DNA from 4 places in the Scandinavium tedordense genome. Region 1 is predicted to be linked to each of the others. Evidence: predicted binding sites of a transcription regulator. Region 1 holds the regulator's gene; each other region holds the start of a gene.
The links. Region 1 encodes Fur, which represses iron uptake genes when iron is present. Its sites were predicted from a motif close to ATAATAATGAGAACNACTATCAA; they were not measured.
Positions count from the first base shown of each region.

Region 2: zupT (zinc transporter ZupT) is a predicted target of Fur. The motif match lies at 3,657-3,679, and genes of this name have one in related genera.
Region 3: efeU (iron uptake transporter permease EfeU) is a predicted target of Fur. The motif match lies at 1,753-1,775, and genes of this name have one in related genera.
Region 4: MUU46_RS14435 (TonB-dependent siderophore receptor) is a predicted target of Fur. The motif match lies at 2,284-2,306, and genes of this name have one in related genera.

Region 1 covers NZ_JALIGG010000057.1:293,362-301,468, forward strand. Annotated here, with positions in the region: gene nagE (N-acetylglucosamine-specific PTS transporter subunit IIBC) at 1-960, shown strand, start outside; gene glnS (glutamine--tRNA ligase) at 1,265-2,932, shown strand; gene chiP (chitoporin ChiP) at 3,333-4,745, shown strand; gene chiQ (ChiQ/YbfN family lipoprotein) at 4,795-5,136, shown strand; gene fur (ferric iron uptake transcriptional regulator) at 5,227-5,679, opposite strand; gene fldA (flavodoxin FldA) at 5,996-6,526, opposite strand; gene ybfE (LexA regulated protein) at 6,676-6,969, opposite strand; gene ybfF (esterase) at 7,101-7,865, opposite strand; gene seqA (replication initiation negative regulator SeqA) at 8,039-8,107, shown strand, end outside.
Region 2 covers NZ_JALIGG010000052.1:20,525-28,631, reverse strand. Annotated here, with positions in the region: gene hldE (bifunctional D-glycero-beta-D-manno-heptose-7-phosphate kinase/D-glycero-beta-D-manno-heptose 1-phosphate adenylyltransferase HldE) at 6-1,439, shown strand; gene ubiK (ubiquinone biosynthesis accessory factor UbiK) at 1,484-1,768, opposite strand; FMN riboswitch at 1,891-2,040, shown strand; gene ribB (3,4-dihydroxy-2-butanone-4-phosphate synthase) at 2,143-2,796, shown strand; gene zupT (zinc transporter ZupT) at 2,871-3,644, opposite strand; gene ygiD (4,5-DOPA-extradiol-dioxygenase) at 3,841-4,632, shown strand; gene MUU46_RS06465 (glutathionylspermidine synthase family protein) at 4,730-5,890, opposite strand; gene MUU46_RS06460 (DUF1190 family protein) at 5,896-6,564, opposite strand; gene tolC (outer membrane channel protein TolC) at 6,736-8,107, opposite strand, start outside.
Region 3 covers NZ_JALIGG010000058.1:10,361-18,467, reverse strand. Annotated here, with positions in the region: gene efeO (iron uptake system protein EfeO) at 1-807, opposite strand, end outside; gene efeU (iron uptake transporter permease EfeU) at 865-1,695, opposite strand; gene MUU46_RS19390 (NupC/NupG family nucleoside CNT transporter) at 1,947-3,131, shown strand; gene MUU46_RS19385 (DUF3574 domain-containing protein) at 3,212-3,640, opposite strand; gene putP (sodium/proline symporter PutP) at 3,743-5,251, opposite strand; gene putA (trifunctional transcriptional regulator/proline dehydrogenase/L-glutamate gamma-semialdehyde dehydrogenase) at 5,650-8,107, shown strand, end outside.
Region 4 covers NZ_JALIGG010000056.1:260,192-268,298, reverse strand. Annotated here, with positions in the region: gene MUU46_RS14435 (TonB-dependent siderophore receptor) at 86-2,206, opposite strand; gene MUU46_RS14430 (alpha,alpha-trehalase) at 2,461-4,221, opposite strand; gene MUU46_RS14425 (glycoside-pentoside-hexuronide (GPH):cation symporter) at 4,520-5,911, shown strand; gene phnC (phosphonate ABC transporter ATP-binding protein) at 6,009-6,851, shown strand; gene phnD (phosphonate ABC transporter substrate-binding protein) at 6,883-7,821, shown strand; gene phnE (phosphonate ABC transporter, permease protein PhnE) at 7,880-8,107, shown strand, end outside.

The sequences.
Region 1 (8,107 bases):
AACCCGCTGGCAACCCACTGGTACATGCTGATCCCTCAGGGTCTGGTGTTCTTCGTTATCTACTACGTGGTGTTCCGTTTCACTATCAACAAATTCAACCTGATGACTCCGGGTCGTGAACTGGCTGTTGCCGGTAGCGAAGCCGATGGCCAGGACGTGAATGTGAGCAGTGGCAAAGAGCAGGACGCAACTGAACTGGCTCGCCAGTACATTGCAGCCGTTGGCGGCTCAGACAACCTGACCGGGATCGATGCGTGTATCACCCGTCTGCGTCTGAACGTGAAAGACTCCTCTCTGGTCAACGAAGCGCTGGCGAAACGCCTGGGTGCGTCGGGTGTGATTCGTCTGAACAAAACCAGCGTGCAGATTATCGTCGGCTTTGTTGCAGAAAAAATCGCTAACGCGATGAAAACCACCGGACCTGTAGCGGCAGCAGAAGCCGCTCCGGTTGCAGCCGCTGCACCAGCAGCAAAACCGCAGGCGGTGCCAAATGCAGCAACTATCGCCACGCTGGTTTCGCCAGTGACCGGAGATGTGGTTGCCCTTGAGCAGGTTCCTGATGAAGCCTTCGCCAGCAAAGCTGTCGGTGAAGGCGTGGCAGTGAAACCAACCGAAAAAATGGTCGTTTCTCCAGCTGCAGGCACCATCGTTAAAATCTTCAACACCAATCATGCGTTCTGTCTCGAAACCGAGAATGGCGCGGAAATCGTTGTCCATATGGGTATCGATACCGTTGCGCTGAACGGCCAGGGCTTTACTCGCCTGGTAGAAGAGGGTGCAGAAGTGGTGGCAGGTCAGCCGGTCCTGGAAATGGATCTGGACTTCCTGAACGCCAATGCGCGCTCGATGATAAGCCCGGTGGTTTGCAGCAACATCGACGACTTCAGCGGTCTGGTTATCAAGGCGCAGGGTCAGGTTGTTGCAGGCGTAACACCACTGTATGAGATTAAAGGCAAGTAATCGTTCCTGAGTATACCCAAAATAATTCGAGTTGCAGGAAGGCGGCAAGTCTGAGGATCCCCAGTCACTTACTCAGGTAAGTGACTGGGGTGAGCGGATGCAGCCAACGTACAAGCAACGTGAAGTATGACGGGTAATATTATGTGCCTTAGCGGCGGGGGTTATCCTCCGCCGCTTTTTTATGGAGCCAGGACAACCCAGATCAACAGCTAACCGCGCTTTTTCTCTAAGTAAGGGTTGTCTCTGCACGCAGCTTATAAGATCATACGCCGTTATATGTTGTTTACGCCTTGAGGAACCCGCGATGAGTGAGGCAGAAGCCCGCCCGACTAACTTTATTCGCCAGATTATCGATGAAGATCTGGCCAGTGGTAAGCACACGACCGTTCATACCCGTTTTCCGCCTGAGCCGAACGGGTATTTGCACATTGGTCATGCAAAATCTATCTGCCTGAACTTCGGCATTGCTCAGGATTACCAGGGCCAATGCAACCTGCGTTTCGATGACACCAACCCGGTGAAAGAAGACATCGAATACGTTGAGTCCATCAAGCAAGACGTTGAGTGGTTAGGTTTCCACTGGTCCGGCGAGATTTGCTACTCCTCTGACTACTTCGATAAGCTGCATCAGTATGCGATTGAGCTTATCAATAAAGGTCTGGCGTATGTGGACGAACTTTCTGCCGACGAAATCCGTGAATATCGCGGCACCCTGACGCAGCCGGGCAAAAACAGCCCGTATCGCGACCGCAGCGTGGAAGAGAACCTGGCGCTGTTTGAAAAAATGCGTGCGGGTGGTTTCGAAGAAGGTAAAGCCTGTCTGCGTGCCAAAATCGACATGGCGTCTCCGTTTATCGTCATGCGTGACCCGGTGCTGTATCGCATTAAATTTGCCGATCACCACCAGACTGGCAGTAAGTGGTGCATCTACCCGATGTATGACTTCACCCACTGCATCAGCGATGCGCTGGAAGGCATTACGCACTCGTTGTGTACGCTGGAATTCCAGGACAACCGTCGTCTGTATGACTGGGTGCTCGACAACATTTCCATCCCGGTTCATCCGCGTCAGTACGAGTTCTCACGCCTGAACCTGGAATACACCGTAATGTCGAAGCGTAAGCTGAACCTGCTGGTGACCGACAAGCATGTGGAAGCCTGGGATGACCCGCGTATGCCAACCATCTCCGGTCTGCGTCGTCGTGGTTACACCGCCGCGTCTATCCGCGAGTTCTGCAAGCGCATTGGCGTGACCAAACAGGACAACACCATAGAAATCGCCTCTCTGGAATCCTGCATTCGTGAAGATCTGAATGAAAATGCGCCACGTGCGATGGCGGTTATCGATCCGGTTAAACTGGTTATCGAAAACTATCCGCAGGGCGAAAGCGAAATCGTCACTATGCCGAACCACCCGAGCAAACCAGAAATGGGGAGCCGTGATGTACCGTTCAGCGGCGAGATCTGGATCGATCGTGCTGATTTCCGAGAAGAAGCGAACAAACAGTACAAGCGCCTGGTGATGGGTAAAGAAGTGCGTCTGCGTAATGCCTACGTCATCAAAGCCGAACACGTTGAAAAAGATGCGGAAGGTAACATCACCACCATCTTCTGTACTTACGATGCGGAAACCCTGAGTAAAGATCCGGCTGATGGCCGTAAAGTGAAAGGCGTTATCCATTGGGTAAGCGCAGGTCACGCGCTGCCGGTTGAGATTCGCCTGTATGATCGTCTGTTCAGCGTACCAAACCCGGGCGCGGCAGAAGATTTCCTGTCCGTCATTAACCAGGAATCACTGGTTATCAAGCAGGGCTATGCTGAGCCGTCGCTGAAAGCCGCGCAAACGGGTAAAGCGCACCAGTTCGAACGTGAAGGTTACTTCTGTCTCGACAGCCGCTACAGCACCGCAGAGAAGCTGGTATTTAACCGTACCGTTGGCCTGCGTGATACCTGGGCAAAAGCGGGCGAATAAGTTTCGCTTTTGCTGAAAATAAAAAGCGTCGCGCAATGCGGCGCTTTTTTTATGTCATTTTCGTGATGCGAAATAATATCATTTTCATTCATGAAACAGCGCCTCGGCCTTGTTACATTTTTTAGTGCCATTTTCCCTTTCTTATTGATAAGCCCCTGCTATTAGCGGTTTTCGTCGCTTCATGCTGAAACGTGCATGTGTAACAAAACGCAATCAAATATGTGCGCCCTGTCATAATCTTGCATTTTCGTGCGGAAAAAGGATTGATAATTCGCGTCGCGAAAAATAGTCTACATGCATAGCGTTAGGACTTTTCTGCCTCGCTACTTTTTTGCAGTACTTAATTTTTATCGCTGTTCGCTTTGCGAACGCGTTTTTAAAAGTCAAAGAGGATATACACATGCGTACGTTCAGTGGCAAACGTAGTACGCTGGCGCTGGCTATTGCCGGGGTCACCGCAATGTCGGGCTGGTTGGCAGTTCCGCAAGCCAGTGCAGCAGGATTCATAGACGATTCAACCTTAACCGGCGGCATCTATTACTGGCAGCGCGAGCGTGACCGTAAAGATGTAACCGACGGCGACAAGTACAAAACCAACCTTTCTCACTCCACCTGGAACGCCAATCTCGACTTCCAGTCGGGTTATGCTGCAGATTTTATCGGCCTGGATATTGCGGCCTTCACCGCAATCGAAATGGCTGAATCCGCCGAAAGCGGTCACCCAAACGAAATCGCGTTCTCCTCTGTTAATAAAGGCTATGACGAAGACTGGTCTGGCGATAAGAGTGGGATCAGTCTGTATAAAGCCGCCGCGAAATTTAAACTGGGGCCGACCTGGGCACGCGCAGGTTATATTCAGCCTACTGGCCAGACCCTGTTAGCGCCGCACTGGAGCTTCATGCCGGGTACTTATCAGGGTGCTGAAGCCGGGGCAAACTTTGACTACGGGGATGCCGGGGCGTTGAGCTTCTCGTATATGTGGACCAACGAGTACAAAGCTCCGTGGCACCTTGAAACTGATCATTTCTATCAGAACGACAAGAAAACCAAAGTGGAGTATCTGCACTCCATCGGTGCTAAATACGACTTCAAAAATGACCTGGTGCTCGAAGCAGCATTTGGTCAGGCTGAAGGCTTTATGGATCAGTACTTCGCCAAAGCCAGCTATAAATTTGATGTCGCCGGGGCGCCGCTCTCGACCAGCTACCAGTTCTACGGTGCGCGTGACACCGTCAGCAGCAACACTATCAACGATATCTATGACGGTACCGCGTGGCTACAGGCTCTGACCTTAGGTTATAAAGTGGGCGACGTTGTTGACCTGCGTCTCGAAGGAACATGGGTAAAAGCGGAAGGGCAGCAGGGTTACTTCCTTCAGCGTATGACCCCAACCTATGCTTCTTCCAACGGCCGACTGGATATCTGGTGGGATAACCGCTCAGACTTCAACGCCAACGGCGAAAAAGCGGTGTTCTTCGGCGGTATGTATGATCTGAAAAACTGGGATATGCCGGGCTGGGCCGTGGGCGCGTCTTATGTTTATGCCTGGGATGCTAAACCGTCTGACTGGCTTATCAATAGTGCAGGTCAGCGCGAAGATATCGCCTCAAACAAAATTAAAGAGTCAGCTTACAGCCTCGACGCGATGTACACCGTTCAGGAAGGGCGAGCGAAAGGCACGCTGTTCAAGCTGCACTTTACTCAATACGACAACCACTCCGACATCCCGAGCTATGGCGGGGGGTACGGCAATATCTTCCAGGATGAGCGTGACGTGAAATTCATTGTTATCGCCCCGTTCACCATTTTCTGACAAGTCGCGCGGCAGCGTTAACGTCGCCGCGCGCCTATGAGGCCGTATCATGAAAAAATTGATTCTCATCGCTATGATGGCATCCGGGCTGGTTGCATGCGCACAACCCCAGGCGCCACAGGAAGATAACAAGCTCAAAGAGGCGTACAGCGCGTGTATTAACACCGCCGAAGGCAACCCGGATAAAATCCAGGCGTGTCAGAATGTATTGGACGTACTGAAAACCGAGAAGTCACATCAGCAGTTTGCCAATCAGGAAACCGTGCGGGTTCTGGATTATCAACAGTGCATCCAGGCGACGCATACCGGCAACGATCAGGCGGTGAAAGCCCGCTGTGACCAGATTTGGAAGGAAATTCGTAACAACAACACGACAACCACAAAGCCATAACCCTCAACTATCGGCCTCTGTGATTGCCTGAAATTTATGCCAAAAAAAGCCAACCGCGAGGTTGGCTTTTTGCTTTTGAGCAAACGCTGATTATTTCTCAGCGGCGTCGTGTGCGTGTTCATCTTCACGGCAGTCGCCTTCTGCGCAGTGGCCATAAAGATAAAGGCTATGGTTGGTCAGACGAATGCCATGTCGAGTGGCGATTTCGCGCTGACGCGTTTCGATAGAGTCATCACTGAACTCAATAACCTTGCCGCAGTCGAGGCAGATTAAGTGATCGTGATGATGCTGCTGAGTCAGTTCGAAAACAGACTTGCCGCCTTCGAAGTTGTGGCGGGTGACAATGCCGGCATCGTCGAACTGGTTCAGAACGCGATAAACCGTTGCCAGACCAATCTCTTCGCCCATATCAATGAGGCGTTTATAAAGGTCTTCCGCACTGACATGGTGATTGTCCGGCCCCTGAAGCACTTCCAGAATTTTCAAACGAGGAAGCGTGACTTTCAGGCCTGCCTTCTTTAATGCGGTATTGTTGTCAGTCATGCGGAATCAGTCCTGTTGCTAGGCGATACACTTCCCTATGGGGAAGTATTACTAAGAATGAATTCAGGATAATGCGTCTCATTATAGGACTGCCTGGCCTAAATGGGAACGTAAACCCTGAGCAAAGTATGCTTTTCAAAAACGAGGCATCATCTGCAAAGCGAAACATCCGACCTCGTCAAAACAGGTGACATTGTACAGACATGTGCTCAAAAGTTAAAAATTTGTAGCGATTAATTTAATTGCTTTTATCTATTAATTTAACACAACGTATCGCTAATACGGCGCAGCACGGATGCTGCACCGTACTAAATCATTAGGCGTTCTTGATCTCTTCGAGGTGCAGCTCTTCGGAGATTTGTTTCACCCATTTTTCGACACGCTCAGCGGTCAGCTCTGGCTGGCGATCTTCGTCAATGGCCAGACCCACAAAATGGGCGTCATCAGCCAGACCTTTAGAGGCTTCGAAATGGTAGCCTTCGGTCGGCCAGTGGCCAACGATAGTTGCGCCGCGCGGTTCGATGATGTCGCGGATGGTACCCAACGCATCACAGAAATATTCTGCGTAATCTTCCTGATCGCCACAGCCAAACAGTGCGACCAGCTTACCGTTGAAGTCTACCTCTTCCAGCGTCGGGAAGAAGTCGTCCCAGTCACACTGTGCTTCACCGTAGTACCAGGTAGGGATACCCAGCAGCAGAATATCGAAACCTTCGAGATCTTCTTTACTGCTCTTGGCAATGTCATGCACCTCGGCAACGTCTTTGCCAAGCTGCTTCTGGATCATCTTCGCGATATTTTCGGTGTTACCCGTGTCGCTGCCGAAAAAAATACCTGTGATTGCCATGAGTAAAATAACCTCTTGAAACGTATTGAAATGATGGTGGAATGTTGCCCACAGATAAAGGCAATGATAGCAGGAGGAGAAGTGCGCGGAAACTGCAATCGCGCCGTACTGCACTCTCTGCTAAATGAAAGTGATTTTTTGCCGTATTTTCAGACAAGTTCCTGGCCGTGTAATGCAGCCAGTTGTTGCAACAATATCTCTTCGATAAGCTCGCTGCGGCTCATATTTCTGGCATCAGCCAGTTCATTGAGCGCATCCACGGCATCGTTATTGAGCTTTAGCTCAACGCGTTTGAGACCGTTGCTTTTGTCGCGTTTAAGCTGATTACGCTTATTTATGCGTAATTGTTCGTCGCGCGAGAGCGGATTGGTTTTCGGCCTTCCCGGGCGACGCTCATTTGCGAACAAATCTAATGTCGTTCGGTCCGTTTGTTCTTTTGCCATGATTCAGAGTGACTTCGGGGAAACAAGCCGCCAGACGACAGGCCCGGCGCAGATAGCGCGCAATCATACATCAGCGAAACCCGGACGCCAACGCCGGGAGGCACAATGGCGCTTGCTTGCTCGGATTTTAATCATTCTGCCAGGTATCGACGAATCGCACGCAGCACCGCATCCGGTTTTTCTGCGTGAACCCAATGTCCGGCACCCGCGATCACGTGCGCGCGGGCCTGCGGGAACTGTGCAAGTAACGCGTCGCGGTACTCTGCGGTGACGTAAGGCGAATTTCCACCAGGGATAAACAGGGCAGGGTGGTCCCAGGCAGGAATCGGTTCCCAGCCAACGATATGGGGATATTGATCCCACAACGCTGGCACGTTGAATCGCCACGCACCGTCGACGAACGACTTCAGCAGGAACTGAATCACGCCTTCTTCATCTATATGCTGGCGCATTACATCCGCGGCCTGCTGGCGGCTGGACACGCCTGCGTCGGTCACGGCGTTAATGGCGGCAAAAATCTCATCGTGACGGCGCACCTGATAAGCCACCGGAGCGATATCAATCGCCACCAGTTTTTCAACACGTTCAGGGGCTAGCGCCGTAAACGCCATCACCGCTTTACCGCCCATTGAATGGCCAATCAGACTCGCCTTCTCAATGCCGTTTGCATCGAGCGTATCGACAAGATCCTGCGCCATTGCGGCGTAGGTCATCTCCGGGTCGCGAGGGGAAAGGCCATGGTTACGCATATCGACTTGCAGGATATTGTGGTCGGCAACCAGATCCCGGGCGAGGATCCCGAGGTTATCAAGGCTACCGAAAAGGCCGTGAACGAGGACGATGGGAGAATTAGTGTGCAGGTTTTGTGCAGTTTGCGCTCGGCTGTTTAATTTCATGGCAAAGTTCTTTTTTTCGCTACGTCGGGTTAGGGTATCATGTTGAACATTCTGCCGCCCGGCTGCAACACTCAGTAGTCGTCTGAGTTTTTGCCGACACGCTATCCGCTGTTGGGTTTTGTCCTTATAATCCCAACAACTTGTATTCAGAAAAGATATCTCACTGGATTAAGATGAAAACGATCGAAGTTGATGACGAACTCTACGGCTTTATTGCCAGCCACACTAAGCACATTGGCGAG
Region 2 (8,107 bases), on a different contig from region 1:
CTGGAATGAAAGTAACGCTGCCAGAGTTTGAGCGTGCAGGAGTGATGGTCGTCGGTGATGTGATGCTGGACCGCTACTGGTATGGCCCAACGAGCCGAATTTCCCCGGAAGCCCCGGTGCCGGTGGTGAAAGTGGATACCATCGAAGAACGTCCTGGCGGCGCGGCGAACGTGGCGATGAATATCGCGGCGTTGGGTGCCACTTCGCGTTTGGTTGGACTGACCGGCATTGACGATGCGGCGCGTGCGCTTAGCAAAGCGCTGGCGGACGTTAATGTGAAGTGCGATTTCGTTTCCGTACCGACCCATCCGACGATCACCAAGCTGCGCGTGCTGTCACGTAACCAGCAACTGATTCGTCTGGACTTCGAAGAAGGTTTTGCGGGTGTCGATCCCCAGCCGATGCACGAACGTATTCAGCAGGCGCTGGGCCACATCGGCGCGCTGGTGCTGTCTGACTACGCTAAAGGCGCGTTGGAAAGCGTTCAGGATATGATTCAGCTGGCTCGTAAAGCGGGTGTTCCGGTGCTGATCGACCCGAAAGGCAGCGAGTTTGAACGCTATCGCGGCGCAACGCTGCTGACGCCAAATCTCTCTGAGTTTGAAGCCGTCGCCGGGAAGTGTAAAAGCGAGGCGGAAATCGTTGAGCGCGGCATGAAAATCATCGCGGACTTCGAACTGTCGGCACTGTTGGTCACCCGTTCCGAACAGGGGATGACCCTGTTGCAGCCGGGTAAAGCACCGCTGCACATGCCAACGCAGGCGCAGGAAGTGTACGACGTGACCGGGGCCGGTGACACGGTGATTGGCGTGCTGGCGGCAACGCTGGCGGCGGGTAATTCGCTGGAAGAAGCGTGTTTCTTTGCCAACGCGGCAGCCGGTGTTGTGGTGGGCAAACTCGGGACTTCTACCGTTTCGCCTATCGAACTGGAAAACGCGGTGCGTGGTCGTACGGACACCGGTTTCGGCGTGATGAGCGAAGCCGAGTTGAAGCTGGCAGTCACGGCAGCACGTAAGCGCGGCGAGAAAGTCGTGATGACTAACGGTGTGTTCGACATTCTGCACGCGGGCCACGTGTCCTACCTCTCCAATGCGCGTAAGCTCGGCGATCGTTTGATTGTCGCGGTGAACAGCGATGCGTCGACCAAACGTCTGAAAGGCGAAACCCGTCCGGTGAATCCGCTCGATCAGCGTATGATCGTGCTCGGCGCGCTGGGATCTGTGGATTGGGTGGTCTCGTTTGAAGAAGATACGCCGCAGCGCCTGATTGCGGGCGTTCTGCCGGATCTGCTGGTGAAAGGCGGGGACTACAAGCCGGACGAAATCGCGGGTAGCGAAGAAGTCTGGGCGAACGGCGGCGAAGTGATGGTACTGAACTTTGAAGATGGCTGTTCAACCACCAACATCATCAAGCGCATTCAGAAAGACAGCGAAAAGTAAGCTTAGATGCCCGGTAAGCGCAAGCGCCACCGGGCAATTTCACATTACTCGTCTACTGGCGGAATTGCGGGTGCGGAGGCCGCGGCGGTGGTGCGGTTTTCCAGGTCGGAGATACGCTGTTCCAGCAGGGCCAGCTTCTCGCGAGTGCGCAGCAGAACCTGAGTCTGCACGTCGAACTCTTCGCGGCTGACCAGATCCAGACGCGTCAGCTGAGATTGCAGCACCTGACGGATTTTCTTCTCAACGTCATCACCAAAATCACGCAAACCTTGCGGCATGGACTCGTGAACCTGGCGGGCAATCTGTTCAATTTTTTTCGGATCAATCATTATGGTTTCCCTGATCTGGTCGGTTTTGCAGATTATTGTAGTGCCTTATGCCGGGGCTATAAACCAGAAATGTTTGAAGCTTATGCATTGCCGCCAATAATCATTAGCGTTATAGTTATCTCGCTTATTCTCAGGGCGGGGCGAAATTCCCCACCGGCGGTAAATCAACTCAGGTTGAAAGCCCGCGAGCGCTTTGGACGTCAGTCTGAAGGACAGCAGATCCGGTGTAATTCCGGGGCCGACGGTTAGAGTCCGGATGGGAGAGAGTAACGATCTACGGGCAAGGCCCGCGCACGTTATCTTTTTGCCGCTTCGTCGGCGCTCCTAAGACTGCCCTGATTCTGGTAACCATAATCTTAATGAGGTCTTTTACCATGAATCAGACGCTACTTTCCTCTTTTGGTACTGCATTTGAACGCGTAGAACACGCGTTGTCCGCACTGCGCGAAGGCCGCGGTGTGATGGTGCTTGATGACGAAAACCGCGAAAACGAAGGCGACATGATCTTTGCCGCCGAAACCATGACCGTTGAGCAGATGGCACTGACCATCCGTCACGGCAGCGGCATTGTTTGCCTGTGCATTAACGAAGAGCGCCGCAAACAGCTCGACCTGCCGATGATGGTGGAAACCAATACCAGCGCATTCGGTACCGGTTTTACCGTAACCATCGAAGCGGCGCACGGTGTGACCACCGGCGTTTCTGCTGCTGACCGCGTTACCACCGTTCGTGCGGCGATTGCCGACGGCGCTAAACCTTCCGATCTGCATCGTCCAGGCCACGTGTTTCCACTTCGTGCGCAGGCGGGTGGGGTATTGACTCGCGGCGGTCACACTGAAGCGACTATCGATCTGGTGACACTGGCGGGCTTCAAACCTGCGGGCGTGCTGTGTGAACTGACTAACGACGATGGCACCATGGCGCGCGCACCGGAGTGCATCAAGTTTGCTGCGGAACACAACATGCCAGTGGTGACCATTGAAGACCTGGTGGAATACCGCCAAAAGCATGAGCGTAAGGCCAGCTAAGATTCACTGAATAGCGAATCTGAAAAGACAACGCCGGGATAATCCCGGCGTTTTGCTATCTGGCTTTCAGAGTATCAGGCGAAATCCATCGACTGAAGCAGTACCAGACTGAGCCCCATCACCGACATGCCGCACAGCACGCCGTAGCTTGGGTTGTTGTGTGGGTCGATTTCTTTCGCCAGCGGCATCAGTTCATCTACCGACAGCGCCACCATAATACCGGCCACCGCAGCCATGATAGCAGCCATCACCACCGGCGAGACCAGTGAACCCAGAATCAACCACGCTAATACACCGCCGAGAATTTCGGCCATTCCGGACACGCCCGCCCAGAATACCGCCTTACGTTTCGATCCTGTCGCGGCATAAATGGGGCTAGCCACCGCCAGGCCTTCAGGAATATTGTGCAATGCGACTGCCAGTGCGATGCCAAATCCGAGCTCCAGATTACTGCTGGCGGTAACGTAGGTCGCCACGCCTTCCGGGAAGTTGTGCAGGCTGATGCCGAGCGTCAGCAGAATCGCGGTGCGGCGCAAATTGCGCGGCATCACGGCTTTATCGCCCTGCATTAAATCCTGCGCATGCGCATGGGGCAGCATTCGGTCGAGGGCAAAATACCCCAGCAGTCCCACCACGAACATGCCGTAGCCGAGCACCGGTGACATACCGGCGGTACCGAGTGCCGCCGGCAGCATTTCCATCAACGAGATCAGCAGCATAATGCCTGCGGCGAAGCCGAGGGAAAACGCGAGTACGCGGTTGGAGGGTTTCTGGCCGATAACGCCCAGGACAGCCCCGATGAAGGTGGCCCCACCAGCGAGCAAGGTCAGGATCAAAGGTACTGACATGAGAACTCCTTTATGATAATGATTATCATTTATATTAAAGTGCAATTGCCCTGAAAGCGAGAGGGGAGATCGCGCTTTTACGTGTCCTTACATTCAAATTTCCTGATGATCTTCATCACCGTTATCTGAGTTCATCCCTGCCCGAAAACGCGTAATGTAAACCCATCAAATCAACTGTTCCTGTAAGGATATCATCATGTCTTCTTCCCGTATGCCAGCACTGTTTTTGGGTCACGGTAGTCCGATGAACGTGCTGGAGGATAACGTGTACACCCGTTCCTGGCAGCATCTCGGCGAAACGCTGCCGCGCCCAAAAGCGATTGTGGCGATTTCCGCGCACTGGTTTACCCGCGGGACAGGCGTCACGGCGATGGAGACCCCGAAAACCATTCATGACTTCGGTGGTTTTCCGCAGGCACTGCACGACACACATTACCCGGCTCCAGGTTCGCCGGAACTGGCGCAGCGTCTGGTTGAGCTACTGGCCCCGGTGCCGGTAGCGCTGGATAAAGAAGCCTGGGGCTTTGACCACGGTTCATGGGGCGTTTTAATTAAAATGTACCCGGATGCTGATATCCCGATGGTTCAGCTCAGTATCGACAGCACCAAACCACCGGCCTGGCATATGGAAATGGGCCGCAAACTGGCCACATTGCGTGAAGAAGGTATCATGCTGGTGGCAAGCGGCAACGTGGTGCACAACCTGCGCACCGCACGCTGGCATGGCGAAAATACGCCCTATCCGTGGGCGACATCGTTCAATGAATTTGTGAAAGACAATCTCACCTGGCAAGGTCCGACGGAAGAGCACCCTTTGGTGAATTATCTCGACCATGAAGGTGGATCGCTTTCGAACCCGACTGCGGATCACTATCTGCCGTTGTTGTACTTACTGGGCGCATGGGATGGAAAAGAGCCGATGACGTTGCCGACCGATGGGATCGAGATGGGCAGTTTGAGTATGCTCTCGGTGCAGATTGGAAAGTAAAAGCAAAACGGCAACCTGAGTTGCCGTTTTTAATGTGTTCGCCCTCTCCCCGTGGGAGAGGAGCGGGGTGCGGGCATCAGACCGCGCCCGACAAAAATTACTCCACAAAAATATGCGGATAGAACCGGGACAGATCCTGAGTGATCAACGCCCGGTCTTCACGAATGCCGATCCCGGCAGGTTGATCGTTGATCAGCCAGCTGCCGATCAGCGTAAAGCTGTCGCCAAATTTCGGCAGTTCATAGAACTGCTGGACGATCATTCCTTCTTCGCCATACGGTCCTTCCACGGCTTCAACCACGTTGCCGTTTTCGACGATCGACACGTTGGCACCTTCGCGTGAGAAAATCGGCTTGATGACGTATTTATCCATCGGGGGATAGCTGTCTTCGGCAAAATACGCAGGTAGCAGATTCGGGTGATCCGGGAACATTTCCCACAGCATCGGCAGCAGCGCTTTGTTAGAGATAATGCTTTTCCAGGCCGGTTCCAGCCAGCGAACGCCAGCGTCCTCCAGCTTGGTGGAGAAAATCTCGCGCAGCATGTATTCCCACGGGTAGAGCTTGAACAGATTGCCAATAACCTGATCCTGCGTGTCGGTGAACTGACCTTTTTCACCAAGCCCGATATCTTCCATATACAGGAATTCGCTCGCAACGCCGCCCTCATTGGCGCAGTCCTGCAAATACTGCACCGTGCCCCGATCTTCGGTGGTATCGCGGCAGCAGGCAAAATGCAGCAGACCGAAACCGTGCTGTTCGCGCAGCTCTGCGAAACGCTCAATCAGCTTTTCCTGCAGGCTGTTGAACTGATCACTGCCTGCGGGCAGGTTGCCCGCATTCTGCTGATCTTCGAGCCAGATCCACTGGAAGAAAGCCGCTTCGTACAGTGACGTTGGGGTATCGGCGTTGTTTTCCAGCAGCTTAGGCTCGCCTTTGCCATCCCATGCCAGATCGAGGCGAGAATAAAGCGAAGGTTGCTGCGTTTGCCACGCCTGACGTACGAAGCTCCAGGTGTGTTTCGGAATGCGGAATTTGGTCAACAGCTGGTCGCTGGCGACCACACGTTCCACCACTTTCAGGCACATCTGGTGCAACTCGGCGGTCACGTCTTCCAGCTTTTCAACCTGCGCGAGCGTGAGTTTATAGTACGCATCTTCACACCAGTACGGCTCGCCATACATGGTGTGAAAATTGAAGCCATATTCGGTGGCTTTTTCGCGCCAGTCCGGGCGCTCGACAATGCTGACTCTTTCCATGGCGATTAGCCGCCCATAGAACGAGAAGATGTGCCGGAGGCACTGCGCTGCATGCTGGACTGTTTAGCAACGGACTCACCAAAGCCGCCGCGTGTCACCGTGTTGGTGGTGGCCGGTTTTGGCGCCATCGCCGTTTTAGGCACGTTCATGGAACGGCCTGACTGCGCTGCGCCGTAACCTTTACCGCTGGCATCGGTAAATTGACCGTAGGCCGGACTTTTTGGATTCTTCGAACTGAACAGCGGTTGCTGCTGGAAGCCTGAACCGCTCATCATACGGCCCATCATGTAGCCGGCCATTAACGGCATCCAGAAGCTGCCGCTACTTTGAGCCTGCGCTTGCTGCCCTTCAGGCGCCATACCTGCCTGAGCAGGGGCTTGCTGGCACTGGCCTTCACCGAATTCGGCGATACAGTCTTCACGGCTGGCGTATTTAGGCGCGGTGCGCTCGGCTTCTTTCAGCGCGTTGTTGTATGACGCGGTACATTCAGCGCTTTTGCCCGGGTTAGCACTCGAGCAGTCATCAGCATTCTGATACATCGACACCGTTTCGTCAGTTTTTTCACAGCCAGCGAGCATAAATACGGCGGTGATCGCCAACGCGACTGGCGTCAGATGGCGTGCGCCCCAGTTCTTGCGGAACGAAGCGTGATTAATTGTTTTTGTCCGTTTCATTATCTTTCATCCTGGACCCAGTGGTAGCGCTCAGGATAGTGGATGAGTGGTTGAAATTGAAGCGATGAGAGGCAGGAGGAGGGGATCTTTACGTTGCCTTACGTTTATTTTTGCGGGGGAGAGCGGAAAGTGATTTAACCCCGGCGAACGACGTCGCCGGGGTTGCCCGAATCAGTTTTTGAACGGGTTAGAACTGTTGCTGCTGGACGTGGATGTACGTTGTGCGGCCGGCTGTGCAGCTGGAGCCGCGCTCGCGCCATTGTAACCATCAGCGTTAGCGTCCTGCCGGGCATTCTCTGGGGCAACCGCTTCCGCGGAAGTGGAAACCGCTTTACCGAGAGTGCCATTCAGGGCCAACAGATCATTCTCGTTAAGCGTACCCAGAGCTGACTTGACGTTCAGCTGGTTAATCAGGTAGCTATAACGCGCGCTGGAGAGCTGCTGCTTCGCGTTATACAGCGTAGTGGTCGCGTCCAACACATCAACGATGGTACGGGTACCGACCTGGTAGCCCGCTTCCATTGCGTCTAAAGAGCTCTGCGCAGAAACAACGGCCTGTTTGTAGGCGTTGATGCTGCTGATGGACGCATTGATGTTGTTGAAGGACGAACGCACGGTCTGAACCACGTTACGGTGCGCGCTTTCGAGCTGCTCACTGGCACCGACGAAGTTGTACTGCGCCTGTTTCACCTGTGAAGTCACCGAGCCACCGCTGTACAGCGGCAGATTGAAGTTCAGGCCAATCTGATTCTGACCGATGTTACGGTCAGTATACTGGCTACTGGTGGCGTTGTTGCCATCATAGCTGGTGTCAGACACGCCGGTAGACGCGGTCAGGCCAACGGTCGGCATGTGACCGGTTTCCGCATAGCGAATTTGCTCACGGGCCAGGTCCTGGCTCAGACGAGCCTGCAACAACGCGAGGTTACGGCCTTCTGCTTCTTTCAGCAGCGAATTCACCGGTTGCGGCTTATCCATTTTTAAGTTGCTGACATTCAGAGAAGACAGCTCCGGATAGTAGTTACCGGTGACCTGACGCAGCTGTTCAACGGCGTTGTCGAGGTTATTACGGGCGGTCACTTCATTCGCCAGCACGGTGTCGTACTGTGAACGGGCGTTCTGCACGTCAGTGATAGCCACCAGGCCTACGTTAAAACGCTGGGTCGTTTGGTCTAACTGACGGTAAACCGCTTGTTTGTTCGCTTCGGTGAAGGAGAGCGAGTCGATCGCACTCAACACATTGAAGTAGGCCGTCGCGGTGTTCAGGATAAGCGTCTGCTGATCGGTCTGATAGGTGACGTCCTGGATACCGGCACTTTTTTCTTGCAACGTCAGGGCGCGCCATTTTGACATGTCAAAAATGGTCTGCGTTAACGTCAATGCTGCGCTGGTTTCGTTGGAGTTGATACCGTTGTTATCGTGAAAGCCATTGGTGTAGGTATAATCTGCCCCTAAACCGAGCTGCGGCAGTAATGGGCTGCGTGCTTCGTTAATTTTTTCGAATGCAGCATCACGATCGGCCGCGGACTTACGCAGGTCTGGG
Region 3 (8,107 bases), on a different contig from region 1:
TTCAATCAGACCGGCAGCACCGCCTACCACTTTTGACGGTGGGAAGGCCAGTTCGCTGATGCGTTTCTGCAGTTCCTGCACGTCGCTGTTCAGCTGAGTGGCGTAGTGATCCATGCCTTTGGTGGAGTTGTCAGCAAATAGCGCTTTTTCCAGGCGGTGGAAGCCGGTGAATTTCGGGTCTTCCGCTTTCTTCTCGTAATCGTCTTCACGGGCATCGATGCTGCCGTCGAGATCAGAGAACAGTTCAGCAATCGGTTCGATGCGCTCGTAGTATTGACGGGTCGGAGCGTACAGCGCTTTGGCTTTCTCGATATCGCCCGCTTTCACCGCGTCGGTGAAGGCCTGAGTCCCTTTCACCAGCTCTGCAGTTTGTGCCGTCACGTAGGTTTTATAGTCGGCAATCGCATCGCCCAGGCTCAGCACAGCGTTGGCTTTCGCCGCGTCCGCAGTGGCTTCACCTTTAACAATCAACAGGCCTTTCGGGTTAGTCAGCAGGCCACAGGTCATTTCATAACGGCCCGGCTGCAGATTGGCGGTCATTTTTTGGGTGAAACCTGGCGCAATGTTTTCACGCTCTTCCACCACCATCACCCCTTTGAGGATTTCCCACTCCAGTGCTTTTTGGCTGTGGTTCTGGATGATGAACTGGGTTTTACCAGAGTTAACGGTAATGTTCATCGGTTCACACTGTTTGTCGGTGACCGTAACCTTAACCTGCGGAATATCGGCGGCCTGCGCAGAGAACGCAGAAGATAACAACGCAGCGATACCCAGCTGCAGCGCACTACGGCGGAAATTAATCGTCATGACCCATCCCTTTCAATAAGTATGTTGTAACTATTAGTCAATCATTGCTGTCGCTGATTACACCGTACGAGAAGGACTCGTGGAGGCCCGCGGCGGCATGGAAAACAGCACCAGTGCCGGGATCAGATAGATAAAGTACACCGCAACTTCGCTGACACTTGGCGTTTCCTGGTAGCCGAAAATACCTTCCAGCAGGGTGCCAAACAGCGTGTGGGTAGAAAGTGTGGTACTGAAATCAAACGCCACGTCCTGGAAGTGATTCCACAGCCCCGCCTCATGGAAGGCCCGAATCGCCCCGGCGGCAAGCCCTGCGGCCACCAGTAAAATAAACAGGCTGGTCCATTTGAAGAACGCGCCGAGATTCAGGCGAATGCCGCCCCAGTAAATCAGAAAACCAAGGACCACCGCGGTCGCCAGGCCGAGCATTGCACCTAGCGGCGGCCAGATGCCAAGATCCTGCTGGAATGCGGCCAGCAGGAAGAATACCGATTCCAGCCCTTCACGCGCCACGGCGAAAAAGACCATCAGGATCAGCGCCCAACCGTGGTTATTGCCCTTTTGCAGCGCATTATCCACCGCGTCTTCCAGCTGTTTCTTCACGTTGCGCGACACTTTGCGCATCCAGAACACCATCCAGGTCAGGATGAACACCGCAATAACCGCCACGATGCCTTCGAACATTTCCTGCTCTTTCTGCGGAAACTCGCCGGTTGTTTCGTTGATGAAAATGCCGAGTCCCAGGCACAGCGCGGCGGCGAGAAACACGCCAATCCACATGACGCCAATCCAGCGTCCTCGCTGCGTGCGTTTAAGGTAGCTTGCTATCAGGCTGACAATCAGCGCCGCTTCCAGCCCTTCGCGTAACATAATGAGAAATGGAACAAACATGCCTGACACCCTTCAGTGTGAACCGCAGTCAATCGATGCAAAGTTTCGTAAATATGAGTGATAGTGATTATCATTACGACAGAAAGAAACACAAGCAAAATGTGCGGATAATGATGTCAGGTTGTAAAAGATTGCGAGCGTCATCGTTATCGTGCGAAGCAATTTGTCTAAGCTTATTAACAGGTAATCGTTTACCCTGCCGCTGCGCTGTGGCTAAATATGCCTCCCGTTTACCTGCAAACAAAAATGAAATGGCTAATATTCTTCACTTCCTGCTGGCGCTGGTGGTCATCCTCGCGCTCGCCTGGCTGGTCAGTTTTGACCGCAAAACCATACGTATTCGTTATATTGCACAGCTCATTATTATCGAGATCGCGCTGGCATTCTTTTTCCTGCACGCCGAAAGCGGTTTAGTTCTCATTAAATCGGTTTCAGGGGTATTTGAATCGCTGCTGAAATTCTCCGCAGAAGGTAGCAATTTCGTCTTCGGCGGCATGAGCGATAAAGGCCTGGCGTTTATCTTCTTAGGCGTGCTGTGCCCGATTATCTTTATTTCCGCGCTGATTGGCATTCTGCAACATTGGCGTATTCTGCCGATTTTTATTCGCGTCATCGGCACCCTGTTGTCGAAAGTAAATGGCATGGGCAAGCTGGAATCGTTTAACGCCGTCAGTTCAATTATCCTGGGTCAGTCGGAAAACTTCATTGCTTACAAAGGGGTGCTGTCTGATCTCTCCTCTCGCCGCCTGTTCACCATGGCCGCTACCGCAATGTCGACGGTGTCGCTGTCGATTGTCGGCGCATACATGACCATGCTCGACGCGAAATATGTCGTTGCGGCGCTGATCCTCAATATGTTCAGCACCTTCATTATCCTGTCGGTGATTAACCCGACGCGTCCGGATGCCGAAGCGGAGATTAAACTCGAGAAAATGCATGAGTCGCAGAGTTTCTTTGAGATGCTCGGGGAATATATTCTCGCCGGCTTTAAAGTGGCGATGATTATTCTGGCAATGCTGATTGGTTTTATTGCGCTGATAAGCGCGGTGAACGCCCTATTCTCGACAGTGTTTGGCCTGAGCTTCCAACAGATCCTCGGTTACGTTTTCTATCCACTGGCATGGCTGATTGGCATTCCACTGAGCGATGCACTGAACGCGGGCAGCATCATGGCGACCAAATTGGTGGCGAATGAGTTTGTGGCGATGATTGAGCTGCAAAAGATTGCCGCACAGATGACGCCCCGCGGGCTGGGCATTCTGTCAGTGTTCCTGGTGTCATTCGCTAACTTTGCTTCTATCGGCATTGTGGCGGGCGCGATTAAAGGACTGAACGAGAAGCAGGGAAATGCGGTTTCACGCTTTGGTCTACGCCTGGTGTACGGCGCGACACTGGTGAGTTTGCTGTCGGCGAGTTTTGCGGGGTTGTTCCTGTAAACGTCTAAATGCCCAGCGACGCTACGCTTGCGCGGGGCTATAACATAACAACGGCGGAGTTTATTCCCGCCGTTTTTTTATCAGAACTGGACGCACACCGGGTTATCGACCCGCATCACCGATTCCTGGGCAAAGCGTGATTTGTAAACGTTACGCAGCGCTTCAATATTGCTTTCGCTCTGCGCATCTATACCGTGGACAAGCATCAACGCTTTGCTCTGCTCACGGGCCACTTTGCCGTCGTTACCAAGCCATTGACCGCGTGCATCAAGCACCGTCAGCCCATCGCGGAAGCGCGGCGTGACGTCATTATCCACAAACTGCTGCCATTCCTGGGGCGTGATATCTTTCCCCGCCGGACGACTCAAGCCGAAATAGAGCGTGGTTTGCTGCATCTGGTTATCCGCTTTGCAGCTTTGCGTGTCTGCGACGGATTTTTGCGATGGAGCCGTACAACCGCTGAGCACGAATGCCAAAGCGATGGCGGCATACCCCATTTTTAGTGTCATTGCCTGCTATCCTCATTGTTTTTTTAGCCGCAAGATATCAGCGCATTTTCAGGTGATTAGCAAGAAAAAAGCCCGCATTTTAGCGGGCTTTAGCAAGAATGATTATTCGGCCTGTAACCGGGACGGCGGCGCAGAGTGATAATGCGCGTCCGCTTCGGCAAAGCGTTTCTGCATTGAGACAGATGGCGCTTTACCCAGCAGGCTAAAGACCACAATCCCGATACTGGCAAACACGAAGCCCGGGATAATTTCATACAGACCCAGCCAGCCGAACTGCTTCCAGACGATAACCGTGACCGCACCAATGATCATCCCTGCCAGGGCGCCGTTACGCGTCATGCGGGACCACAGCACTGAGAACAGCACCACCGGACCGAAGGCTGCACCAAAACCGGCCCAGGCGTAGCTCACCAGACCGAGCACGCGGTTTTCAGGGTTTGCGGCCAGCGCAATCGCCACCAGCGCCACGGCCAGAACCATAAAACGACCGACCCACACCAGCTCTTTTTGGCTCGCGCCTTTACGCAGGAACGCTTTGTACAAATCTTCGGTAATCGCGCTAGAACACACCAGCAGCTGACAGCTCAGCGTCGACATGACTGCCGCCAGAATGGCAGAAAGCAAAATACCGGCAATCCACGGGTTGAACAGGATTTGCGCCAGCTCGATAAACACGCGCTCAGCGTTCTGGTTTACCGCACCTGCCAGGTCAGCGTGGGTGTTGAAGAAGGCGATACCAAAGAAGCCTACGCCCACCGCGCCCATCAGGCACAAGATCATCCACGTCATACTGATGCGACGCGCATGAACGATACTGTGATGAGAGTCCGCTGCCATGAAACGAGCCAGGATGTGCGGCTGTCCGAAGTAGCCCAGGCCCCAGCCCAGCAGGGAAATGATGGCCACGAAGTTCAGACCCTTGAGCATATCGATATTTTCAATGCTCTTTTGCTTAATCACTTCCAGCGAGTCGCCGAAACCGCCGACGGTGATAATCACAATCACCGGAGTCAGGATCAGCGCGAAAATCATCAGGCTCGCCTGCACGGTGTCGGTCCAGCTCACGGCCAGGAAGCCGCCGATGAATGTGTAGAGGATGGTTGCCGCCGCACCGGCCCACAGCGCAGTTTCATAGCTCATGCCGAAAGTGCTTTCGAACAGACGCGCCCCCGCCACAATGCCGGATGCACAGTAGATGGTGAAGAACAACAGAATGACCAACGCGGAGATAATGCGCAGCAAGCGGCTTTTATCTTCGAAACGACCGGTGAAATAGTCCGGCAGCGTCAGTGCGTTATTGTTCACTTCGGTGTGAACGCGCAGGCGTCCGGCTACCAGTTTCCAGTTAATCCATGCGCCAAGGCACAGACCAATGGCAATCCAGCTTTCAGAGATACCGGAAATGAAAATGGCACCCGGCAAGCCCATCAGCAGCCAGCCGCTCATGTCGGATGCCCCCGCCGATAATGCGGTGACAAATGGACCCAGGCTACGCCCGCCCAAAATATAGTCATCAAAGTTTTTGGTATTACGCCAAGCGGTAAACCCAATCAGGATCATACCAAATATATAAATTAGAAACGTCACCACCATAGGTGTGCTAGTAGCCATCAAAAAATTCTCCAGAATAACTCTTTTTATCCCTATTACCGGAACGAAGTAATGGGCTCTTTGTTACGGCCGGAGCGTATCCTGCCGTATGCTGAATTTATTCACAAACGATTTAACACTGCATTTACAGATAAAACATCCCGTCAACAGGATCAATTTCCTATAGGTTGCACTCGCTCACGCTTTTCGCGGTTGCACCGTGAAAAAGTGTTAAGCGCCGCATAAAACCTGGCTTCTCTACAACAACTCCATGTCTTAATCAGTGTTAAAAAGATTTAACAGGTCATTGCTTTTCCTGATTGCTGGCGAAGTCACACTTAACACGGTTGCACAAAGTTGCAACATGATGGATATTTCTGTGCAACGAGAGCAGCAATTAATATTAAGGGAGTTTTTTTATGGCCAGCACCACCATGGGCGTAAAACTGGACGACGCCACGCGCGAACGAATTAAAAGCGCGGCAACACGCATTGACCGCACCCCACATTGGCTGATTAAACAGGCCATTTTTAATTATCTGGAAAAACTGGAAAACGACGAAGCGTTGCCGGAATTGCCTGCCCTGCTGTCAGGGGCGGCGAATGAAAGCGAGGAAGGCCTGGTGCAGACCGAAGAGTCGCCTCAGCCGTTCCTCGACTTTGCCGAGCAGATCCTGCCGCAATCGGTGACCCGTTCTGCGATTACCGCCGCCTGGCGTCGGGCTGAAACCGACGCGGTGCCAATGCTGCTGGAGCAGGCCCGTCTGCCACACAACATCGCGGAACAAGCGCATTCCCTCGCTTACCAGCTGGCCGAAAAACTGCGTAACCAGAAAACCGCCAGCGGACGAGCGGGCATGGTACAGAGCCTGTTGCAGGAATTTTCACTCTCCTCGCAGGAAGGTGTAGCGCTGATGTGTCTGGCGGAAGCGCTGCTGCGTATTCCGGACAAAGCCACTCGCGATGCGCTGATCCGCGACAAAATCAGCAACGGCAATTGGCACTCGCACATTGGCCGCAGCCCGTCACTGTTCGTCAACGCCGCCACCTGGGGCTTGCTGTTCACCGGTAAACTGGTGTCGACGCATAACGAAGCCAGCCTGTCGAGCTCCCTGAACCGTATTATCGGTAAGAGCGGCGAGCCGCTGATCCGCAAAGGCGTGGACATGGCGATGCGCCTGATGGGCGAACAGTTCGTTACCGGCGAAACTATTTCCGAAGCGCTGGCCAATGCCCGCAAGCTGGAAGATAAAGGCTTCCGCTACTCTTACGATATGCTCGGCGAAGCAGCGCTAACCGCCGCCGACGCGCAGGCTTACATGGTCTCCTATCAGCAGGCGATCCATTCGATTGGTAAAGCCTCTAACGGGCGCGGCATTTATGAAGGCCCGGGTATCTCAATTAAGCTGTCGGCATTGCACCCGCGCTACAGTCGCGCGCAGTTCGACCGCGTGATGGAAGAGCTGTACCCGCGTCTGAAATCCCTGACCCTGCTGGCGCGTCAGTATGATATCGGCATCAACATTGACGCCGAAGAAGCAGACCGGCTGGAGATCTCCCTCGATCTGTTGGAGAAACTCTGTTTCGAACCGGAACTGGCGGGCTGGAACGGCATCGGCTTTGTTATTCAGGCGTACCAGAAACGCTGCCCGGCAGTAATTGATTACCTGACTGACCTCGCCACCCGCAGCCGCCGTCGCCTGATGATTCGTCTGGTAAAAGGCGCGTATTGGGACAGCGAAATCAAACGCGCACAGATGGACGGCCTCGAAGGGTATCCGGTGTACACCCGCAAGGTGTATACCGACGTCTCCTACCTCGCCTGCGCCAAAAAACTGCTGGCGGTACCGAACCTGATTTATCCACAATTCGCCACCCACAACGCCCACACCCTGGCGGCGATTTACCAGCTGGCGGGCCAGAACTATTATCCGGGCCAGTATGAATTCCAGTGCCTGCATGGAATGGGTGAACCGTTGTACGAACAGGTCGTGGGCAAAGTGGCCGACGGAAAACTGAACCGTCCGTGCCGCATTTATGCTCCGGTAGGCACGCACGAAACGCTGCTGGCGTATCTGGTGCGTCGTCTGCTGGAGAACGGCGCGAATACCTCCTTCGTGAACCGAATCGCCGATACCACCCTGCCGCTGGATGAACTGGTGGCTGACCCGGTATCCGCCGTCGAGAAACTGGCGCAGCAGGAAGGCCAGGCCGGTCTGCCACATCCGAAGATCCCAATGCCGCGTGAGCTGTACGGCGAAGGACGCAATAACTCCGCCGGTCTGGATCTGGCCAACGAACACCGTCTGGCCTCTCTCTCCTCTTCACTGCTCAACAGCGCGCTGCAAAAATGGCGTGCCCTGCCGATACTGGAACAGGCGGTTGACGACGGCGATATGCAGCCAGTGATCAACCCGGCTGAGCCGAAAGATATCGTCGGCTATGTGCGTGATGCGTCCGAACGCGAAGTGGAGCAGGCCCTGACCAACGCGGTCAATAACGCACCTATCTGGTTCGCCACGCCGCCGCATGAACGTGCCGCCATTCTTGAACGCGCCGCCGTATTAATGGAAGGCCAGATGCAGCAGCTAATGGGCATTCTGGTACGCGAAGCGGGTAAAACCTTCAGTAACGCTATCGCCGAAGTGCGTGAAGCGGTGGATTTCCTGCATTACTACGCCGGACAGGTCCGGGATGATTTCGCCAACGAAACCCATCGCCCGCTTGGCCCGGTGGTCTGTATCAGCCCGTGGAACTTCCCGCTGGCCATCTTCACCGGACAAATCGCCGCGGCACTCGCCGCCGGAAACAGCGTGCTGGCGAAACCTGCAGAGCAGACGCCGCTGATTGCCGCTCAGGGCATCAATATCCTGCTGG
Region 4 (8,107 bases), on a different contig from region 1:
GCCCGGCGGCGCATGCTTGCCGGCCTACTTTGAAACGGTAGGCCCGGTCAGCGAAAGCGCCACCGGGCAATTTTTTAATCACCCATCAGAAATCATAGCCGACGGTTGCGATCACCGACCGCTCAGCGCCCCAGTAGCAGTTATTGGTGCCGTAGCAACCAGAAACATACTCTCTGTCGGTCAGGTTATTCGCATTAACCTGCAAATACGCGCCTTTCAGAGCTGACGTCCAGGCACCCAGATCCGCACGGATCATCGCATCCAGCAGCGTAGTCGACGGCAAACGTTCGGTATTCGCGTCATCGGCCCACTGTTTGCCGATATAACGTACGCCCGCGCCCGCGCTAATCCCGTAATCAAACTTATAGTGCGCCCAGAATGATGCCATCTGATCCGGCGTCAGCTGCGGCGTATTGTCGTCGGTGCCGTCTTTGGTATCAGCAAAGCGCAGGCGGTTCCAGGTGTACCCGGCGATGGTGCTCAGGCGTGGCGTCAGCTGATTGCGCGCTTCCAGTTCCACACCCTGCGAATGCACTTTTCCGGCGGGCAGGAAGGTGGCGGTAGCGATATTGGTATCTCGCGTGGCCACATCTTTCTGTGTCAGGTCGTACATTGCGATGCTGTACATGTCCGCAGTGCCCGGCGGCTGGAATTTCAGCCCGGCTTCGTACTGCTCGGCGGTGGTCGGTTTCAGCAACTGACCGTCCGGGCCTGCCAGCATGGCAGGCGTGATGGCCTGGCTGTAGCTGATGTACGGCGACAAGCCGTTTTCAAAGGCATACAGCAAGGATGCGCGGCTGCTGATGTGGTCATCGGAACGACGCGAAGAGGTGCCAAATGTATCGCTCACTTGCTGTGAAACAATGCGGTCATAGCGCGCGGAGAGATCCGCATGCCAGCGGTTCCACACCATCTCATCCTGCAAGTACAGACCGGCCTGATAATAACGGCGATTGTTATAATCACTATAGGTCAGGGTATGTCCATCCTGCGCAGTATAGCCGCTCCACGGATCGAGCGGAGAGGCACCCCCTGCGCGGCTCCACAGGTCATTGCGGAAGCGGTGATATTCACCACCCAATACCACGGTGTGCGACACGTCGCCGGTGTTGAAATCAGCCTTAATGCGGTTATCGGTCGACCAGCCGTCGAGCGAACCGGTTGAACCGCTATAGCCGCGGGCCAGCATATCGCTGTCGCCAACCCAACCCACCTGATAAACCTGGTCGAGGTTTACGTCGGAATGGGTATAGCTGCCGCTTGAATACACGGACCAAATGTCATTGAACTGGTGATTAAATTCGTAGCTGTAAATCTGTTCGCGACGCTGGTAGCCATCGCTCGGGTCACCTTCATTGGTGTGGTTGCTGAGTTTGCGACCGTTGTGCTCATAGCGCGTGCCGTCCAACGGTAGCGAGCCATGATAGCCGCCTGATGGATCTTTTTGCAGGTACGCACGCAGTAACAGGCTGGTGTCAGAATCCGGTTGCCACAGCAGCGACGGGGAAATCGCGTAACGTTCTTCGCGGGTGTTGTCGACCTGGGTGTCGGTGTTACGGGTGATGCCCACCACGCGATACGCCCACTGATCGTTAATCGCGTCGGTGTAATCGAACGCTGCACCTTTGGTGCCCTGGGTGCCGCCGAACGCCTGAATGTGGCCTTCGGAGGTAAACTGTGGGCGCTTGGAGGTCAGGTTAACCAGCCCGCCGGGTACGCTTTGGCCGTACAGCGCGGAAGAGGGGCCTTTAATCACATCAATTCGGTCGAGAAACCACGGGTCAATCTGAATGACGTTGTGGCTGCCGCCATCGCTCATCAGGCGCATGCCGTCGAGGAAGATGTTGTCCACGTCACCGCCGTGGTAGCCGCGCAGGGAAATGGCGTCGAAGCGAGTTGCCGAGCCGCCGAAGGTGCTATACACGCCCGGTGTATAGCTCAGCGCCTGGCTGACGTTGGTCGCACCCTGATCTTCCATCTGCTGACGGGTCACAACGGATACCGACTGGGCGGTAGTGATCAGCGGTTGATCGGTTTTGGTGGCACCGGTTGAGGATTTAACCGTATAGCCCTTGGTCGGTGCGGTCGCGGATTCAGCCGGCTGAGCGGTAACCACTACCGTTTCCTCAGCGAAAGACGAGCAAGGGAACGCCAGCGCCAAGGCGCAAAGTGCTGACGAGCGTTTGAGGCGCAGTGTGTTATTCATCGCATAATCCTAAGAGACCCGGCCTGGCACTCCTGTGCGCCACCGTGTCAAAACGTGCGAAAATGTCATTTTTCGTAAAAAGAATGCGAATTATTATTGTTTGCGTTAATCGAAGCAAGAGAAGAAATGTCAGAGCAGCTGCCAGAAATCCACGGCTTTATTGCGGTTACCGACGGGAAAGCAGAGCGGGAAGGGGATAGCGGACAATGCGAGAAAAAACCTGCTACCAGAACTGGTAGCAGGTCAAGGGTCTATTATTGCGTTTTTTCAGCCGGAGCGGCTGGGGTTGGGCTTGCCGCAGGTGCGGTAGACGTCGCCGGAGTCGTCGATTTCAGCGGTGCCTCGGCAGGCGCTGTCGCTGCGGGTCGTGTTGTTGGCACGTTGTCGCACGGTTTTTCTTTCGGGCAAATCAAATCGAGCATTTTCAGCGTCACGCCGTTACTCCAGCCGAATCCATCCTGCAGTGGATATTCACCTCCGCCGCCGCCCGTGCCGGTGGACGTGATGTCATATTTCTCCACCAGTTTTTGCTGACTGTCGTAAGTGTGTTGCACGTTGGTCAGGAATCGCCAGGAAACGTCCATCGCGATGTTGTCCTTACCATAGTTTTGCAGCCCTTCGGTGGCGACCCATTGCAGCGGTGCCCAGCCGTTCGGGGAATCCCATTGCTGACCACTGTTGATGGTGGTGGTCGCAATGCCGCCTGCTTTTAGCAACCGCGATTCCGTTACCGTTGCCATTTTTGCCGCTCTGTCGTTTGAGGCGGCGTTAACGTACAGCGGGAACAGCGCGGCGGCGGTCAGCTGATTACGCACCTTGTGCGTTTTCAGATCGTAATCGGCGTACCAGCCCTCTTTGTCGTTCCACAGATGACGCTCCATTGCCTGCTGGCGGTCGCTTGCCAGCGTATCGTAACGCGTGGCTTTGGCGTCATCACCCGCTGCTTTACTGGCGCTGGCGATGATTTTCTCCATCTTGAACATCAGTGCGTTAAGGTCGACCGGCACAATGCTGGTGGTACGAATAGTGCTGAGTTTTTGCGGGTCATCCATCCAGCGTGAGCTGAAGTCCCACCCGGACGCGGCGGCAGAGCGCAGGTCGCGGTAAATTTCCGTCGCCGGGCGATTCGGATTACTTTTGGCGGTATTCACATCGTCGAGCCAGGATTCCGGGCGCGGCGTGTCTTTGTCATCCCAATAGCGGTTGAGCAGCGCGCCGTCATTGAGTTTGACCACCCGTTTATTGGCTTCGCCGTTTTGCAGCGCATCCTGACCGTCCATCCAGTAGGCGTGCTCTTTCTCCATCTGCGGCAGGTATTTTTTCAGTGCGTCGCTGTCGTGTTTCGCCAGCAGTTCCACCATTAGCGAGAAGAACGGTGGCTGCGAACGGCTCAGATAATAGGTTCGGTTGCCGTTAGGAATATGGCCCCAGGTGTCAATTTCATAGGCGAAGTTGGCGACCATATCCTCGATTTTGTCCCAGTGACCGCTCTCCGCCAGGCCCAGCATCGTGAAATAGCTGTCCCAGTAATACACTTCGCGGAAGCGCCCGCCGGGCACCACATACGGTTTCGGCAACGGCAGCAGGGAATCCCACTTCGCGGCGCTGTCGGTGGTACGTGTTAGCACCGGCCACAGTCCGTCGATATGCTCACGCAGGCTCTGGCCCGCAGGCGGCACGTATTTGTCTTTTTCCTGCGGCAGAGAGAAGTTCACTTCCACAAAATGGCGCAGGTCAAAGCTCGACTGATTGCGCTGCATCCGATAGTCCGCAAGGATCATCAGCGGATCGCCCTTAGGCACCGCATCGGCAAATGTTTTTTGATCCGGGAACAGCTTCGCGCTTTGCACATCATTAAACAGCGGACCCAATAAAATATCCGGCGGCTGCGGTGTGGCGGCGAGGGTTTCATCCGCCTGGGCCGAGGTCAGACTCAGCGAGAGTAGGGCGCCACCGAGGGCGAGTTGCAGGGCGAGGTAAAGCGTATCTGGGCGGCGCAAAGCGGGTTTTCTCATCGTTGATTCTCCTTTTAGTTGCGCAAATTCCGCTGTTTACAACCATAGACGAATATCGGCCCCGGCGTGTGTCGGGGTTAACGTTTTGCACTTTTCCAGACAAATTCCCGTCGTGCGGTTATGTGAGCAATAAAACAAAAAAATCGAGAATATATCTCTTTGATCCCTCAGAGATCACATAAAGCAAAAAACATAAGAAACTAGCTAAAAAACATAATGGACCGCCTTTCACTGGCTGTGCAAAAAATAGCGCCACATAAGAAACCGGTTACATAACTTAATACTGAAGGGGAGTTTTATCATGGCAGGTGAAAAGTTATCCGTCAGAGAAAAAGTCGGTTATAGCCTCGGTGATGCCGCCAGTCATATCGTTTTCGATTCATCGGTCGCTATTCTTGCCTGGTATTATACCGATATTTATGGATTGCCACCGGCAGTCATGGGCACCATGTTTTTATTAGTTCGAGTATTGGATGCGATTACCGACCCGATAATGGGGGCTATTGCTGATGCAACGGCCACCCGCTGGGGACGCTTCCGTCCATGGCTGTTAGCTATCTGTATCCCGTTCGCCGTGAGCTGTGTGCTGGTTTATTCTATTCCGAGTTTTTCAGACAGCGGAAAAGTCGTTTATGCCGTTGCGGCATATATATTTATGACTCTGATGTACACCGCAATTAATATCCCATATTGCTCATTAGGCGCGGCGTTGACTACCGACCCACAGGAAAGTTTGTCACTGCAGTCGTGGCGCTTTGCCATTACTCCAATTGGCGGTGCATTAGGCACAGCGTTAATTTTACCACTGGCGGATTATCTTTATCCAGGCGACAGGGCGACGGGTGTTCAGGTGGCCATGGCATTATTTGGCATCATCGGTTGCCTGATGTTCATCGTCTGTTTCTTTAGCACCAAAGAGCGTGTTCAGCCGATTAAAGAAGAGAATCTGAATATTGCCCGCGATGTGAAAATACTGTTCCGCAACGATCAGTGGCGGATATTGTCGGTCTATAACTTCACGATGCTGGTGGCGGTGGTTATTCGCGGCGGGGCAGTGGTCTATTTCGTGAATAGCGTGCTGCGCGAAGGGGCGGATATTATCAGCTGGTTTATGCTCGGGGGCATGTTCGCCTCGATGTTTGGCTCGGTGTTAGCTAAACCGTTTGGTACCCGCTTCTGTAAAGTAAAACTCTCGTTCTGGATAAACCTTATCAATGCGGCCTTGGGTGTGGTGTGCTTCATGCTGCCGATGAATTACTGGGTCATTCCGCTTTTCGCTCATGTTCTGATTCAACTGGTCCAGGGCGGGAATGCCGCTATCCAGTGGTCAATGATTACTGACGCCAACAACTATGGTGAATGGAAAACTCAACGCCGTATTACAGGCATGAATGTGGCGGCCAATATCTTTGTTATCAAGCTTGGCGTCGCGGTCGGCGGTGCGATTCTCGGTTGGGTGTTGGCGTATTATGGCTATGCTTCAAGCAGCCAGGTACAGTCGGCGGAAGCCCTGTACGGCATCGTTCTGCTGTTCTCGGTAATCCCATCCGTGTTCTATCTGTTGACCGCCATTGCTATCAGATACTACGGCCTGACTGAAGCAAGGATGAACGCCATTGTGACTGACCTGAATCACGGCGTGTTTGCTGATTCAGAGCGCGCAACGGAGACCTCTTCCGTTACACCGTAACCCGTGATGTTCATCTGTTTATCGTTTTTCTGTCATTAAAGCGTCATGCGCAGCGTTGTTAATAACCCACGGCGAAAACAAGCAACGTGGAACTCTTATGAACAACGCTCGCGCACTCTTTTCCCTGAACGATTATCCCGTTCAACCGCAGATTATTCACGCCCCACAGCGCAAAGTGCTGAGCGTGAAAAATTTATGCAAATCGTACAATGCCCAGCAAAAGGTATTGAACGACATCAATTTTGACCTTCATGCGGGTGAAATGGTGGGCATCGTCGGGCGTTCGGGAGCGGGGAAATCCACGCTGCTGCACGTACTCAACGGCACTCACCCTGCAACCTCGGGCGAACTGCTCAGCTATCCGGAAGTTGGTCTCCCGCGTGATGTTTCCGACATCAGCGGACGCGCGCTCAATGCATGGCGCAGCGAATGCGGCATGATTTTCCAGGATTTCTGCCTGGTCCCGCGTCTCGATGTGCTGACCAACGTCTTGCTCGGCCGACTGAGCCAGACTTCAACGCTCAAATCCCTGTTCAAAGTGTTTTCGGACGACGACCGCGCTCGCGCTATCGCGCTGCTCGAATGGATGAACATGCTGCCTCATGCGCTACAGCGCGCAGAAAACCTCTCCGGTGGACAGATGCAGCGCGTGGCGATTTGCCGGGCGCTTATCCAGAATCCGTCGATTCTGCTGGCCGACGAGCCCGTGGCCTCGCTCGACCCGAAAAACACCCAGCGTATTATGACCGTCCTGCGTGAAGTCAGCGAACAGGGCATCAGCGTGATGGTCAATCTGCACTCGATTGAATTGGTGAAAAATTACTGCACCCGCGTGATAGGCATCGCGCAAGGGCAAATCGTGTTTGACGGTCATCCGGACGATTTAAGTCAGGATGTCCTGCAGCAACTTTATGGCGACGAAATCAGCCAGCTCCATTAATCCTCAACGCAAGACAACACGGGCAATGATAATGAATAAGCACATGACGAGCGCATTACGTTTTTCCGCGATGATGGCAGGGCTGCTAGTGGCATGGCAGGCCACGGCGGAGCAACCGAAAGAGCTGAATCTGGGTATTCTGGGCGGGCAAAACGCCACCCAGCAGATTGGCGATAACCAGTGCGTGAAGGATTTTCTCGACAAGGAACTGAACGTCGACACCAAACTGCGTAATTCTTCTGACTATTCTGGTGTCATTCAGGGTCTGTTGGGCGGCAAAGTGGACGTAGTGCTGAGCATGTCGCCGTCGTCCTATGCCTCGATATACATCAATAACCCCAAAGCGGTAGATATCGTCGGTATCGCGGTGGACGATAAAGACCAGTCTCGCGGTTACCACTCGGTGGTTATTGTCAAAGCTGATAGCCCGTACAAAACCCTTGATGACCTGAAAGGCAAATCTTTCGGCATGGCTGACCCGGATTCAACCTCCGGTTTCCTGATCCCGAACCAGGCTTTCAAGAAAAAATTCGGCGGCACCACGGATGATAAATACAACAACTTCTTCTCCAGTGTCACCTTCTCCGGCGGCCACGAGCAGGACATTCTTGGTGTGCTGAACGGCCAGTTCGCAGGCGCAGTCACCTGGGCGTCGATGGTCGGTAATTACAACGACGGCTACACTGCCGGCGCGTTTAACCGCCTGATCCGCATGGATCACCCGGACCTGATGAAAAACATCCGCATCATCTGGCAATCGCCGCTGATCCCCAACGGTCCAATCCTGGTGAGCAACAGCCTGCCGCCAGAATTCAAAACCAAAGTGGTCGAGGCGGTGAAGAAACTGGATAAAGAAGAACACCAGTGCTTCATCAAAGCGATGGGCGGTACCCAGCACATCGGCCCGGCGACCGTGGCTGATTTCCAGCAGATTATCGACATGAAACGCGAACTGGTTAACGCCCGTTAATCAGACCTTTTCACTCCCCCGTGCAGCCTGCGGGGGAGAGTCCATTCCGCGAGCGAACATGCAGAATACTGAATTTGAACGTTACTACCAGCAGGTGAAAATGCGTCAGACGCGCGACACGTTCACCTGGTCGGCGCTGCTGCTGGTGCTCTACATCGCGGCAGGACAAGCCGCCGAATTTAATCTCCTCACCATCTGGCACTCGCTGCCGAATTTCCTCGATTACATGCTCGAAACCGTGCCAACGCTGCACGGCGGCGTGCTATTGGGCGATGTGCACACCAAA